Regions from separate parts of the Streptomyces sp. NPDC048565 genome, predicted to be linked through region 1. Evidence: riboswitches for the same ligand, from Rfam matches in the RefSeq annotation. Region 1 holds a riboswitch; each other region holds the start of a gene.
What was found. A riboswitch is a leader RNA that binds a small molecule or an ion and turns the genes downstream of it on or off. The one in region 1 is predicted to bind cobalamin.

Region 1 (3,689 bases):
GGGCACCTACCTCGGCGGCTGGCGCATCATCCGCACCATGGGCAGCGGCCTCACCGAGCTGCGTCCGCCGCAGGGTTTCGCGGCCCAGACCAGCGCGGCCACGGTCATCCTGGCCTCCTCGCACCTCGGCTTCTCGCTCTCCACCACGCAGTCCTGCTCCGGCGCCGTCATGGGCGCCGGACTCGGGCGCAAGGGGGGCACGGTCCGCTGGTCCACCGCAACCCGGATGTTCGTCGCCTGGGGTCTCACGCTGCCGGCCGCCGGACTGGTCGGCGCGGGTGCCGAGTTCCTGACCAAGCAGGGCCCCTGGGGCGTCACGGCGGTCGCCGTCCTGCTGATCGCGGGCTCGGGTGCCATCTGGACGCTGTCGCGCCGCAAGCCGGTCGACCACACCAACGTGACGGTGGGCGCGGAGCCCGCGGGCGTCGTCACCACCGCCGTCGCGGCGGTCAGCCCGCCCCCCGCCGGTGCCGCCGTACCGGACCTCAAGACCACCATCCCGGCCCCGACGGCCGGTACCCCGGCCGACCCGGCCACGGTGTAAGGACACAACCGCATGAACATCGACTGGGCAGCTCTCGCCACCGTCTTCGGCGTCAGTCTCGTGGCCACCGTCGCACTGGTCGGCCTCTTCACCCTCGGCGTCACCGGTCTGGCCAGGCGGACGCCGACGGCGCAGGGCGGCGGCGAGGCCGGCGCCCTGACGCGCACCGGCGCCTACGCCTGCTTCGGGCTGTGCCTGGCGGCGGTCGCGTACGGGATCTATCTGATCGTCGCCTGACCGCCACGCGGACAGGGCGCCGGGCCGGACACACCGCGGGTGTGTCCGGCCCGGTGTGCGTCTCAGCACACTGAAGCCTCGCAGGTCAACGGCAGGTTGACTGGTGTTCACGGGGCGTGGTGGACTGCCGGGGCCGTTTACGGCGACAGGAGAGGAAGCCGGTGCGAATCCGGCGCGGTCCCGCCACTGTCACCGGGGAGCAGCCTCCATTCGGAAGTCACGGTCCGCCATCGCGGGCTGGAAGGCCGGAGGAACTGCGGATCCGGAAGCCAGGAGACTCTCGTCGCCGGTCACGTCGAACCAGGGCGCGGACCCTGAGTGAGGACATACGCCATGTCTGGCTGCCCTGCGTCGGTCGGCGCACCCCCTGCCCCCAGGACGACAGGCCCTGGGGTCCTTCGAGGCGAGACGGCCGGCTGAGCGGTGCGAGCCGACCGCGTCTTCGCGTACGGCGCCGCCGCCGGTCTGATCGGCGATCTGCTGCTCGGTGATCCCCGGCGGGGCCATCCCGTCGCCGCTTTCGGGCGGGCAGCGGCGGGCGTCGAGAACCGGCTGTGGCGCGATCACCGTGGCTGGGGCGCCCTGCACACGCTCGTCTGCGCCGGGGGCGCCACGGGCGCCGCAGCGCTGGCCGCCCGTGCCGTGCGCGACCGTCCGGCCGCCGCGGTCGCGCTGACCGCCGCCGCCACCTGGTCCGTCGTCGGGGGCACCTCGCTGGGCCGCGAGGCCCGTGCCATCGGCGGGGCGCTGGCCGCGGGGGACATCGAGCGCGCCCGGGAGCTGCTGCCGCATCTGTGCGGGCGTGATCCGCAGTCGCTGGACGGCCCCGGGATCGCCCGCGCGGTGGTGGAGTCCGTCGCCGAGAACACCTCCGACGCCGTCGTGGGCGCCCTGGTGTGGGGCGCGCTCGGCGGGGTGCCGGGTCTTGTCGCCTTCCGCGCCGTCAACACCCTGGACGCGATGGTCGGCCACAAGTCCCCCCGCCACCGGCGCTACGGCTGGGCGTCCGCCCGGCTCGACGATGTCGCCGGCTGGCCAGGGGCCCGGCTCACCGCCGCGCTCGCCGTGGCCGCGGGCGGGCGGCCACGCGAGGCCGTACGGGCCTGGCGGGCCGACGCCGGCCGCCATCCCAGCCCGAACGCGGGCCCGGTGGAGGCCTCGTTCGCGGGAGCGCTCGGCGTGCGGCTCGGCGGCACGCTGGCGTACGGCGGGCGGGTCGAGCACCGGCCGGTGCTGGGCGGCGCGACGGGCCGGGACGTACGGACCACGGACATCGAACGCGCGGTGCGGCTGTCGCGCCGGGTGAGTGCGCTGGCCCTCGCCGTGTGTGCGGCGGGGCGTTCGGCCATGGGACGGAGAGCCACATGAGCGGCGGGCTGCTGGTCGCGGGGACCACCTCGGACGCGGGCAAGAGCGTCGTCACCGCCGGGATCTGCCGGTGGCTGGTGCGCCGGGGGGTGAAGGTCGCGCCCTTCAAGGCGCAGAACATGTCGCTGAACTCCTTCGTCACCCGGGAGGGTGCGGAGATCGGCCGCGCCCAGGCGATGCAGGCGCAGGCCGCCCGGGTGGAGCCGTCGGCACTGATGAACCCGGTGCTGCTGAAGCCGGGCGGCGACCGGTCGAGCCAGGTCGTCCTGATGGGGAAGCCGGTCGGCGAGATGAGTGCGCGTGGCTACCACGGGGGGCGGCAGGAGGCACTGCTGGGCACGGTCGTGGACTGCCTGGAGCAGCTGCGGGGCACGTATGACGCCGTGATCTGCGAGGGGGCGGGCAGTCCTGCCGAGATCAACCTGCGGCGTACGGACATCGTGAACATGGGCATCGCGCGGGCCGCGCGCTTTCCCGTGCTGGTGGTCGGCGACATCGACAGGGGCGGCGTCTTCGCCTCGTTCTTCGGCACGACGGCGCTGCTGAGCCCCGAGGACCAGTCGCTGGTCGCCGGATATCTCGTCAACAAGTTCCGCGGTGACGTGTCGCTGCTGGAGCCGGGGCTCGACATGCTGCTCGGGCTCACGGGGCGTCGTACGTACGGGGTGCTGCCGTACACCCACGGTCTGGGCATCGACGAGGAGGACGGGATGGGGGTCCCCCCTGCTCGAACGCAGCTGAGAGCTCGGGGGAGCGTGTCGATGCGCGGCACCGTACGGGAGTCGGTCGTGGCGCCGCCCCACGGCGACGACGTCCTGCGGGTCGCGGTGTGCGCGGTACCGCTGATGTCGAACTTCACCGATGTGGACGCGCTGGCGGCCGAGCCGGGTGTGGTGGTGCGGTTCGTGGACCGGGCGGACGAGCTCGCCGACGCGGACCTCGTCGTCGTGCCCGGGACGCGGGGCACCGTGAAGGCGCTGGCGTGGCTGCGCGAGCGGGGACTCGCCGAGGCGCTGCGGCGGCGGGCAGCCGAGGGGCGCCCGGTGCTGGGGATCTGCGGCGGGTTCCAGGTGCTGGGCGAGCGCATCGAGGACGACGTGGAGTCGCGGGCCGGGGTGGTCGACGCGCTCGGGCTGCTGCCGGTACGGGTCCGCTTCGGCCGCGGGAAGGTGCTCGGCCGGCCCGTCGGTTCGGCGCTCGGGGAGCCGGTGGAGGGGTACGAGATCCATCACGGGGTCGCCGAGGTGAGCGGCGGTGAGCCGTTCCTCGACGGGTGCCGGGTGGGCTCGGTCTGGGGGACGCACTGGCACGGCTCGCTGGAGAGCGACGGGTTCCGGCGGCGGTTCCTGGCGGAGGTGGCCCGGGCCGCCGGGCGGCGGTTCGTTGCCGCGCCGGACACCGTTTTCGGTGCTCTGCGGGAGGAACAGCTGGACCGGCTGGGGGATCTGATCGAGGAACACGCGGACACGGATGCGTTGTGGCGGTTGATCGAGGGCGGTGCGCCGGTGGGGTTGCCGTTCATCGCGCCGGGGGCGCCCCG
Region 2 (3,689 bases), on a different contig from region 1:
CGCATCATCCTGCCGTACAGCTCACGCGCCGGGATCGTCCTGCGGGCGAGGCCCTTGGCCTCGGCGGCGCGGTAGGCGGCGTCGAACTCGTCGCCCCAGAGGTCCACGAGCTCGGGGGCGTCGGCCGGGGAGAACAGCGACCACTGCGTGTCCGCGTCGACACGGCGCATGAACTCGTCCGGGATCCAGTGCGCCAGGTTGAGGTTGTGCGTACGCCGCTGGTCCTCTCCGGTGTTGTCGCGCAGCTCCAGGAACTCCTCGATGTCCGCGTGCCAGGTCTCCAGATAGACGGCCGCGGCACCCTTGCGCCGGCCGCCCTGGTTGACCGCCGCGACCGAGGCGTCCAGCGTCTTCAGGAACGGCACGATGCCGTTGGAGTGCCCGTTCGTGCCACGGATGAGTGAACCCCGGGCGCGGATACGGGAGTACGAGAGCCCGATGCCGCCCGCGTGCTTGGAGAGGCGTGCCACCTGGTGGTAGCGGTCGTAGATCGAGTCCAGCTCGTCCTTGGGCGAGTCCAGCAGATAGCAGGAGGACATCTGCGGGTGGCGGGTGCCGGAGTTGAAGAGGGTGGGGGACGAGGGCAGATAGTCCAGCCGGTTCATCAGGCCGTACAGCGCGGCCACTTCCGCCAGGGCGCGCTCGGAGGTGTCATCGGCGAGCCCGGCCGCGACGCGCAGCATGAAGTGCTGCGGGGTCTCGACGACCTCGCGGGTGAGCGGGTGGCGCAGCAGGTAGCGGCTGCGCAGGGTCCGCAGCCCGAAGTAGCCGAAGCGGTCGTCGGCCCCGTCGGCGAGCGCCTGGTCGACCAGCGCGTCGAGTGCGGCGGCGTGCAGCGTGACGAACTCGGCCGTACGATCCGCGATCAGGCCCTCGCGGTGCCCGACGGCGACCGATGCCGAGAAGGAGACGGCGCCCTGTCCTGCGGCCTCGTCCGCGATGGCCCGGGTGAGGAGCCGGGCGGCGAGCCGCGAGTAGGCGGGGTCCTCGGAGATCAGGCCGGCGGCGGCCTCGGTGGCCAGCGAGCGCAGCTCGGCCTCGTCCGACCGGGCGTTGCGGCCGCGCAGTGCGGCGGCGGCCACCCGTCCGGGGTCGGTGTCGGGCAGATCGGCGGTGAGGCCGGTCAGGGTCCGCAGCAGTGCGGTCCCGGGCGCGTCGGTCGTGCGGCCCTCGGATTCCGTGACTGAAACCGGGTCGGCTGGCGCGATGGTCACTGGGGCTATCCCTCGCTCGGCTCAGGGCCTGCGGGAGCGGGGCAGCCGGGCAGGGCCGCGCCCGGAAGACAGGGCGGCACGGCGCACCGGCGTCCACCGGCCCTCCGCGGGGCCCGGACGTCTCGGCGCCCGGTTCGGTCGAGCCGGGCGCACTGTCGACAGGTCTTCGGACTTCGGGTACGCGCGATGCGCACCGATCACACCGTTGCGGGACAGTTCCGGATTCGCACCGGATTCCCCTGCGGCGACAGCGAGGTCGAGCATACATGTGGGGGCTGCCGATTGAAGAAGCCCCCACATGTTGTGTCGTGGTGGGTTCAGAGCTCCAGGCGGAATGTCAGGAGTTCGAGGCCCGGCAGGGGGAACCAGTCCCGCTCCGGAGTGCGTACGAAGCCGAGGCGACGGTAGATCCGGTGGGCGCCCAGCATGGCCGACTGCGTCGAAAGGACGATCCCGCGCAGCCCTCCGGCGGCCCGTGCCCGCTCGATACAGGCCCGTACGAGCGCCTCGCCCGCCCCTCGGCCACGCGCGCCCGGCGAGACCGCCAGCATGCGGAATTCGGCCTCGTCCCGGGTTGCGATGTCCGACCACGGGCTGCCGGGCGCGACGTAGGTGACACCGCCCAGCAGCCGGCCGTCGGCATCCACCGCGACCAGTACCTCGGCCTCTGTGGCCCGTCGCTCCACGGCGCGCAGCTGTTCCAGATAGGGATCGTCGGCGCCGAAGTCCAGGAGCCCGTCACCGATGTACGCCTGGGCGGTGATCTCACCCAGATCCGCGAACTCGGCGGTCCGTACAGGTCTGATCGATAGGTCCATGGACGGCAGTGTGCCGCAGGCGACGGGAACGGCGCCCCGTTTTTTCGCACGTCGTCCCGGCAGGACGGGGCCCTGCCGGGACGACGTCGAGCGAGAGGCGTGCGGGAGGTCAGTGACCGCCCGGGGAGCCCGCCGTGGCCGGCGGCAGCTCGGTCTTGACGCCGGGGTCGCCCGCGTCCGCCGTGTAGTCGGACGGGGCGGTCTCGTCCACGCCCGCCGGTGCCTTCACCGCGTTGAGGACGAACGTCAGCACGATCGTGACAATCACATTCAGGACGAAGGCGGTGAGGCCGATGTAGCCGATCTCGCCGATTCCGGGGATCTCCTCCGAGGAGCCGCCGAAGTGCTTCTGGGTGGGGCTGGCGACGCCGTACGCGGCCACCGTGCCGTAGACCATGCCCACCGCCCAGCCGGCGATCAGGGCCCAGCGGTGGAACCACCGGGTGAACAGACCGCCCACCAGGGCCGGCATCGTCTGGAGGATCCAGATGCCGCCCAGCAGCTGGAAGTTGATCGCGACCGTCTTGTCCATGGTGAGGACGAAGGCGAGCGCGCCGACCTTGACCAGCAGCGAGACCAGCTTGGAGACCTTGGTCTCCTGGGCCGGTGTCGCGTCCGGTTTGAGGAAGTCCTTGTAGATGTTGCGGGTGAAGAGGTTCGCCGCGGCGATCGACATGATCGCGGCCGGCACCAGGGCGCCGATCCCGATCGCTGCGAAGGCCACACCGGCGAACCAGTCGGGGAACATGTTCTCGAACAGCTGCGGGATGGCGAGCTGGCCGTTGTCCACCTTGATGCCGGCGGCGATCGCCATGAAGCCGAGCAGGGCCAGCAGACCCAGCATCAGCGAGTACAGCGGCAGGATCGTGGTGTTGCGCCGGATCACCTCACGGCTGCGGCTGGAGAGCGTGGCCGTGATCGAGTGCGGATACATGAAGAGCGCCAGCGCCGAGCCCAGAGCCAGGGTGGCATAGCCCCACTGGCCCATCTCGCCGGGAACCAGCGCACCGCGTGGCTGGCCCGTCGCCTGGTCCTTCTGGGCGAACGCCTCGCTCGCCTTGGAGAAGATCTCGTCGAACCCGCCGAGCTTGATCGGGATGTAGATGATCGCCACGGCGATGACCAGATAGATCAGGCCGTCCTTGACGAACGCGATGAGCGCGGGCGCGCGCAGCCCCGAGGAGTAGGTGTACGCGGCGAGCACGGCGAAAGCGATCAGCAGCGGCAGGTCCTTGACGAACCAGTGCGTGGTCTCACCGCCGCCGACGCCCATCACGTCCAGCACGGCCTGGATGCCGACCAGTTGCAGCGCGATGTACGGCATCGTGGCGAGGATGCCGGTGATGGCGACCGCCAGCGAGAGACCCTTCGAGCCGAAGCGGCCCCGGACGAAGTCCGAGGTGGTGACGTAGCCGTGCTTGTGCGACACCGACCACAGGCGGGGCAGGAAGGTGAAGATCATCGGATAGACGAGGATCGTGTACGGGACGGCGAAGAAGCCCGCCGCGCCCGCCGCGTAGATCGCCGCGGGCACCGCCACGAAGGTGTAAGCCGTGTAGAGGTCACCACCGAGCAGGAACCAGGTGACCCAGGTACCGAACGAGCGTCCGCCCAGGCCCCATTCGTCGAGGCTGGCCTCGTTCTCGGCCTTGCGCCA
Region 3 (3,689 bases), on a different contig from region 1:
CCCGCAGATCCCCGCTCGGCACCGTGCCCGTGCACGCCACGACCCTGGCCGATCTTGCCGCGCCGCCGGCGTCCGGCCTGCGGGTGACCTGGCTGGGCCACTCCAGCGTGCTCGTCGAGATCGACGGCCGCCGGGTGCTGTTCGACCCGGTCTGGGGTGAGCGCTGCTCGCCGTTCGCCTTTGCCGGTCCCAAGCGGCTGCACCCCGCACCGCTGCCGCTCGCCGCGCTCGGGACCGTCGACGCCGTCGTGATCTCCCACGACCACTACGACCACCTCGACCTGCCCACGATCAAGGCTCTGGCCGGGACGGACACGGTCTTCGCCGTACCTCTCGGCGTCGGCGCGCATCTGGAGCGCTGGGGTGTGCCGCTGGACCGCATCCACGAGCTCGACTGGAACGAGACCACACAGATCGCCGGCATCAGCCTGACCGCCACCCCTGCCCGGCACTTCTGCGGCCGGGGTCTGCGCAACCAGCAGCACACGCTCTGGGCGTCGTGGGCCGTCGCGGGCCCGGAGCACCGGGTCTACCACAGCGGGGACACCGGCTATTTCTCCGGCTTCCAGGACATCGGCGCCGAGCACGGCCCCTTCGACGTGACGATGATCCAGGTCGGTGCCTACTCGGAGTACTGGCCCGACATCCACATGACCCCGACCGAGGGCCTGCGCGCGCATCTGGACCTCCAGGGCGGCAGGCCCCACGGTGCGCTGCTGCCCATCCACTGGGGCACCTTCAATCTCGCCCCGCACCCGTGGTCGGAGCCCGGGGAGTGGCTGAAGGACGTGGCTGAGGAGGCCGGGCAGGCAGTGGCGTCCCCCCGTGCGGGGGAACCGTTCGAACCCGCCGGGGAGCTCCCCACGGATGCTTGGTGGCGCGCGGTGTCGGCGCCCATCGCGCGCCCGTGGCGCCGTTCGGAGGCAGCGGATGCGACACCTGTACACCGGGAGGAAGTCGACCTCGCGGGCGAGCGATGACGAAGGACAAGGGGGATCCTGAGTAGCTCTCCCGGTTGCTGAGTGGCCTGCCCCCGTGAGCAGCAGAGGGGCCCATCCGCGGGCGACTGCCGATGGGCCCTCAGTCCGTTGCTTCCACGGCGAGCCCGCGGGGGCGAAGGCCGCAGCCGCACCCGCTGCCTGTCACGCCACGGCCGGCGCGACGACCACACGCCGGCCGTCAGCCACGGTGGCGTAGCCGCAGCGGGGCGTACACGGAACACATCATCGGCTCCGAGACGCTCCGCGCACACCCGGCCATCCTGGCCGCACCACCTGAAACGGGCTGCCCCGCACAGAGGCTGGGAACACTCCCGTCGAACAGCCTCGTAACTGTGCGACGAGCAGGCCAGGGCCATGCGCAGCGGCCGGATGCGATGATGGCTGCGACAGGGCGACGGCGGTCCGAGGAAGCCGGTGAGAATCCGGCGCGGTCCCGCCACTGTGATCGGCGAGCGGATCCCGGAGACTCCACTACCCCCACAGGGGTGGGAAGGACGGGACGAGTGTTGAGCCGAGAGCCAGGAGACTCACGCGGTCGCCTCCTCGATGGATGCCGGGGCGGATCTCCCCGGGGAGAGGGCGGTTCAGCGTGCCTGAAAAGCCGGACGAAGGAACCTTGGGCGAGGCCGCAGCGACGGGGACGGCGGCCGGCCAGGTGCCGTGCCGGATCGTCGTTTGCCGGGACTGTTGCTGCGGCACCGCCAAGGTGAGCGGAATCGATCACGCCGCGCAGACCGCACGTCTGCGCTCCGAGGCACCCGTACGTGTCTCCGACTGCCTCGACGTGTGCGACCAGGCCAACGTTGTCGTGGTGCAACCTTCCTCCGCGGGCCGGGCAGCCGGTGCCAGGCCGGTGTGGCTGGGGCTCGTCAACGATCCCCGAGCCACCGAGGACATAGTGGATTGGGTACGCGCCGGCGGCCCGGGCGTCGCTCCCAAGCCCGGGATACTCGACCTGTACGCCTGCCTGCCGCCCAGCGCCGCGCGGTCTCCCAGAATCCCGTGAAGGATCCTGTCCTGGCACTCGGGGCGGTCGTGGCAGAGGCTCGGGACGTGGCGGCGGCCATCGGCGGCCTCTTCGCCCTGCGCGGGCGGTCGTCGGCTCAGCTGAGCTTGTCGAGTCGTTGGCGGGCCGCGTCCAGGGACCTCCCGCGGCCCAGCCCCGACCAGGGCTCGGCTTCGGCGAGTTCCACGATGGCGTCCACGTCGCGCAATGACCAGCTCCGGGCGGTGAGGTCCGGGTCATCGAGGCGGTCCCAAGGCAGCGGCACGGCGACGGGCGCGCCCTTCCTCGCGCGTACCGACCAGGGTGCGACCGTGGTCTGGGCGTACGCGTTGCGCTGGACATCGAGATACAGGCGGTCGCCGCGCGAGTCCTTGCGTACCGCGGTGGTGAGCCGGTCGGGGTCGCGGGCGGCAAGGATTTCGGCCACGTCCCTGGCGAAGGCGCGGCAGTCGTCGAACCCGCTGCGTCCGTCGAGGGGGACCGTCACATGCAGACCGCGGGAGCCTGTGGTCATCAGCATGGTGGGGAGCTTCAGCTCGTCCAGCAGTTCCTTCGTCCGGCGAGCAGCATGACGTACCGCTTCGAAATCGTGACCCGGCGGGTCCAGGTCGAAGACCAGACGGTCGGGGTTGTCCAGATGCGCGGTGGTGGACAGCCACCGGTGCATGGTCACGCAAGCCTGGTCGGCGAGGAAGACCAGGGTTGCGGCGTCGTCGCAGACGACATGCCGCACGGTACCGCCGGCCTTGGTGACCTCGACGGTGTGCACCCAGTCCGGGTAGTGGTCCGGGGTGTCCTTCTGCATGAAGTGCGGCCGCTCGGCGATGCCTTCGGGGTGGCGTTCCAGCATCAGTGGCCGCCCCTTCAGTTCGGGCACCATGTACCGGGCGGTCCGTCGGTAGTACTCGGCGAGATCCGCCTTCGTCAGATCGCCGTCCCCCGGGAAGAGCACCTTGTCCGGCCGGTGCACGTCGAGAGTGCGCCGACCGGCCCGGACTCGATGCGTGTCGTTCATGACCGCCCGGTCCCCGTGCTGCCGGGCCGCGGTCCGCCCTGGTCACGGGGGCGCAGCCGCAGCCGGGTCAGGTCGACGCCGTCCAGCCGGGTCAGGTCATTCATCCGGTTTCCTCCGAAGCCTCTTCGGCGACCTGCCTCAGCGTGCGGCCGCTGCGCGCCGAACGTGCCCGGTGCGGATCGGGGGCGGGCCTGCCGTCGGCGCGGGCGTCCTTCTTCTTCACCAGCAGCCAGGACTCTCGCTCGCCGGACTCCTCACCTCCGCGGAAACGGGTGAGCGCATAGGCGCCGTGCAGTTTGGACCCGTCGAGACGGAAGCTCGCGTGGCCGTGCTCCAGAGCCTCGGCGAATGTGCGGCCCTTGCCGTCCGTGCCGGCTGCCAATGGTTCGTAGGTGCCCTCGTCCCAGACGATCACAGGCCCCGCCCCGTACTCGCCCTCGGAGATGACACCCTCGAAGGTGCGGTACTCCATCGGATGGTCCTCGGTGGGCATCGCCAGCCTCTTGTCGTGCACGTCCGCCGTCGGCCCTTTCGGTACGGACCAGGATTTGAGGACCCCGTCCACCTCCAGGCGGAAGTCGAAGTGCATGGACGTCGCGTCATGAATCTGGACCACGAAGACCGGCTTCCGGCCGGCGTCGGCTCCCTCGCCGCGCGGCTCTCTCGT
Region 4 (3,689 bases), on a different contig from region 1:
TCTCTGTGGGGTACCCGCCATCAAACCCTGCAAACAGGTTGAAATAGGTAATTAGTGTTCCCGGGGTATGGCGTGGTGGGACCGGCCGGGGAGCACGGGCGCGCCCCGGCCGGTCCTGATGATCAGGACGCCGGCAGCTCGCCGCGGACCGTGCGGGCAGCGGCCACGAGGTTCTCCAGCGACGCGCGGGTCTCCGGCCAGCCGCGGGTCTTGAGCCCACAGTCCGGATTGACCCACAACCGGTCGGCCGGGATCGCCTTCAGGCCGGTACGCAGCAGCTCGGCGGCCTCATCGGGGCTCGGCACACGGGGCGAGTGGATGTCGTACACGCCGGGTCCCGCTTCACGCGGGTATCCGTGGTCCGCCAGCTCGTGGGCGACCTGCATATGGGAGCGCGCGGCCTCCAGACTGATGACGTCGGCGTCGAGGTCGTCGATGGCCTGGACGATGTCGCCGAACTCGGCGTAGCACATATGGGTGTGGATCTGTGTCTCCGGCCGCACCCCGCTGGTCGTGAGCCGGAACGACTCCGTCGCCCAGGCCAGATACGCCCGGTGGTCGGCGGCGCGCAGCGGCAGTGTCTCGCGCAGTGCGGGCTCGTCCACCTGGATGACCGAAGTCCCCGCCGACTCCAGATCCTTCACCTCGTCGCGCAGGGCGAGCGCGACCTGGCGTGCGGTGTCCCCGAGGGGCTGGTCGTCGCGGACGAAGGACCAGGCGAGCATGGTGACAGGGCCCGTGAGCATGCCCTTGACCGGACGGTCGGTGAGCGACCGGGCGTACGTCGTCCAGCCCACCGTCATCGGCTCGGGGCGGGAGATGTCGCCTGCAAGCACCGGAGGACGGACATAGCGGGTGCCGTAGGACTGGACCCAGCCGTGCTGGGTGGCGAGGTACCCCGTCAGCTGCTCCGCGAAGTACTGGACCATGTCGTTGCGTTCGGCTTCGCCGTGCACCAGGACGTCCAGGCCGGTCTCCTCCTGGAAGGAGATCACCTCCTGGATCTCGGCCTTGATGCGCTCCTCGTAGCCGGCCGCGTCGATGCGTCCGGTGCGCAGGTCGGCCCGGGCGGTGCGCAGCTCGGCGGTCTGCGGGAAGGAACCGATGGTGGTCGTCGGCAGCAGGGGCAGCCCGAGGTGCGCACGCTGGGCAGCGGCTCGTTCACCGTACGGCTGCGAGCGGCGGGCGTCGTCCTCGGTCACCGCGGCTGTCCTGGCGCGCACAGCGGGGTCCCTGGTGACCGGGGAGTGCGTGCGGGAGGCCAGGTCGGTCCGGTTGGCGGCGAGTTCGGCAGTGATGGCGCCGGTGCCCCGGGTGATTCCCCGGGCCAGAGTCACGACTTCGGCGGTCTTCTGCCGGGCGAAGGCCAGCCAGCGCAGGAGCTGCGGGTCGATGTCCCGTTCGGCCGCGGTGTCGAGGGGGACGTGCAGCAGGGAGCAGGAGGGTGCCACGTCGACCCGTCCGGCGAGCCCGAGCAGGGTGCCGAGCGTGGAGAGCGACTTCTCCAGGTCGTTGATCCAGATGTTGCGCCCGTCGACGACCCCGGCGACCAGGCGCTTGCCGGGAAGCCCGCCGACCGCGGCCAGAGCGTCCAGATTCGCGGCGGCGGCCTCGGTGAAGTCCAGTGCGAGCCCGTCCACCGGTGCCTTGGCGAGGACGGGAAGGGCTTCGCCGAGACGGCCGAAGTAGGAGGCGACCAGCAGCTTGGGCCGGTCGGCGAGCGTACCCAGCAGTCGGTAGGCGCGCTCGGCGGCGGCCAGTTCGGCCTGGCCGCGGTCCTGGACGAGGGCGGGTTCGTCGAGCTGCACCCACTCGGCTCCTGCCGCACGCAGGTCGCCGAGCACCTCGGCGTACACCGGCAGCAGACGGTCCAGGAGCGTGAGCGTGTCGAAGTCCGCGGCGACACCCGGGCCGGGCTTGGCCAGGAGCAGATATGTCACCGGACCCACCAGGACGGGCCGGGCGGCGGTCCCGAGCGCGACGGCCTCCTTGAGCTCGGCCACCTGCTTGGCCGAGTTCGCGGTGAAGACCGTGTCCGGGCCCAGCTCCGGGACCAGATAGTGGTAGTTGGTGTCGAACCACTTGGTCATCTCGAGTGGTGCGACGTCCTGCGTGCCACGCGCCATCGCGAAGTAGCCGTCGAGCGGGTCGGCTGCGACCGCCTCACGGTGGCGTGCGGGAACGGCACCGACCATGACGGTGGTGTCCAGCACGTGGTCGTAGTACGAGAAGTCCCCGGTCGGGACCTCGTCGATACCTGCGGCGCCGAGCTGCTGCCAGGTGGAACGACGCAGCTCCGCGGCGGTGGCGCGGAGGGCGTCCGCGGTGACCCGCCCCTTCCAGTAGCCCTCGACGGCCTTCTTCAGTTCCCGGTTCTGTCCCTGCCGGGGGTAGCCGTACACGGTGGACCGCGCTGCGGTCGGATGCTCGGTGGTCACGGAGATCTCCTTCGCGAGATGAATCCCTGAGATCCCGGAGACGGGACGAGAGCGCGAAGGGGTGACGTACCGGACGGGAGGCGCGCCGGACGACGCGGTGATCCGCCTGGTATGTACGCCGACCCGCCCACGAGGTCACCGGGATCGTCCGCGCACGGTTCGTTCGCACGCGGGCAGATGGCAGGTCTTCGGACTCGCGGGCACGCCCTCCAGGAGGACACCTATTGGCCGTCGCTTCCCAGGCCCGGTACGTCGGACCCAGTGCGTATGACGGCGGTCGTTCCCGCTCACCGCTGCGGGGCAGTCCCGGAATTCCACCGGGTTCCCTCTTGCGACGCATCCCGTCTGGCGGACGGGGCGAACCAGCTGCACCCGCCAGCCTACGGGTCCGTCCGGGCATCCGGTGAGCCAGGTCCAGCATGCGGATGGCCGGGGCGGCGGCTCACGGCGGCCCCGGCATCGCGTGCCCAGACACGCTGGAGGGCCCGGTGGTCGATCACCGTGATGCCCTCCCGTGCCACGGCCTCCCGGGCCTCCGGCGACGTGAGGAAGTCGTGGTCGGCACGGCGCACCCGCCACCCGCTGTCGACGGCCATCGCCTCACGGCCGCCGAGACCGGGACGCACAGCCCATTCGCTGAGCCCGATCGGCAGCCCCTGGAGCAGCCGGGCATACCGTGCCGCCTTGTCCTCGGTCGCAAGGGAGAAGCTGTCCAGGAAGTCATGGTCGACGACGGGCAGCCCCCGTCGCCGCATCGCCAGAAGTCCCGGCTCCAGCCATACACGGACGGCGAGGCCGTACTCCCCGGCCAGTTCCACCGTCAGGTCCAGGATGTCGTCGCGGCCTCCGTCGGCCAGGCAGTGGAAGTCCAGATGGGTGGGTGTGAGCCCCGTGTCGGCCACGGCGTCCAACTGCGCGCGGAATTCGGTCTCGACCTCGTCGGGCCGGGCCCGGCCCAGCAGGGCGGCCCGTCCGGCGGTCGTCGGCGCGAAGAAGTCGCCCGCCCGGTCGAGCAGCGAGGGCACCTTCTCCTTCGCGGCCAGAGGGCCCCAGGGGTGCCGGGGCGTCTCGCACACCAGGGTGAGATGGATCCCGAACGGGATGTCCGGCCGTCGCCGCAGCAGCCGTACGGCGTCCTGCGCCGCTGGACACACGGTCATGAGGCTGCACGACCCCGCGATCCCCTGCTCGATCGATTCGATCACCGCCGTGTTGACCGCGGGATACATGCCGAAGTCGTCGCAGTTGACG

Region 2: it holds a riboswitch for cobalamin, as region 1 does, so the genes downstream of both, AB0C75_RS18715 (ribonucleoside-diphosphate reductase subunit alpha) here and AB0C75_RS05980 (cobalamin biosynthesis protein) in region 1, are expected to answer to the same signal.
Region 3: it holds a riboswitch for cobalamin, as region 1 does, so the genes downstream of both, AB0C75_RS32320 ((2Fe-2S) ferredoxin domain-containing protein) here and AB0C75_RS05980 (cobalamin biosynthesis protein) in region 1, are expected to answer to the same signal.
Region 4: it holds a riboswitch for cobalamin, as region 1 does, so the genes downstream of both, metE (5-methyltetrahydropteroyltriglutamate--homocysteine S-methyltransferase) here and AB0C75_RS05980 (cobalamin biosynthesis protein) in region 1, are expected to answer to the same signal.

The regions. Positions count from the first base shown of each region.
Region 1 covers NZ_JBEZIH010000003.1:351,965-355,653, reverse strand. Annotated here, with positions in the region: gene AB0C75_RS05990 (inorganic phosphate transporter) at 1-544, shown strand, start outside; gene AB0C75_RS05985 (hypothetical protein) at 557-781, shown strand; cobalamin riboswitch at 932-1,061, shown strand; gene AB0C75_RS05980 (cobalamin biosynthesis protein) at 1,205-2,149, shown strand; gene AB0C75_RS05975 (cobyric acid synthase) at 2,146-3,689, shown strand, end outside.
Region 2 covers NZ_JBEZIH010000014.1:103,248-106,936, forward strand. Annotated here, with positions in the region: gene AB0C75_RS18715 (ribonucleoside-diphosphate reductase subunit alpha) at 1-1,214, opposite strand, end outside; cobalamin riboswitch at 1,354-1,490, opposite strand; gene AB0C75_RS18720 (GNAT family N-acetyltransferase) at 1,532-2,032, opposite strand; gene mctP (monocarboxylate uptake permease MctP) at 2,142-3,689, opposite strand, start outside.
Region 3 covers NZ_JBEZIH010000035.1:66,369-70,057, reverse strand. Annotated here, with positions in the region: gene AB0C75_RS32325 (MBL fold metallo-hydrolase) at 1-980, shown strand, start outside; cobalamin riboswitch at 1,406-1,530, shown strand; gene AB0C75_RS32320 ((2Fe-2S) ferredoxin domain-containing protein) at 1,657-2,007, shown strand; gene ligD (non-homologous end-joining DNA ligase) at 2,105-3,022, opposite strand; gene AB0C75_RS32310 (DNA polymerase ligase N-terminal domain-containing protein) at 3,123-3,689, opposite strand, start outside.
Region 4 covers NZ_JBEZIH010000011.1:144,368-148,056, forward strand. Annotated here, with positions in the region: gene metE (5-methyltetrahydropteroyltriglutamate--homocysteine S-methyltransferase) at 123-2,438, opposite strand; cobalamin riboswitch at 2,600-2,820, opposite strand; gene AB0C75_RS15985 (polysaccharide deacetylase family protein) at 2,819-3,689, opposite strand, start outside.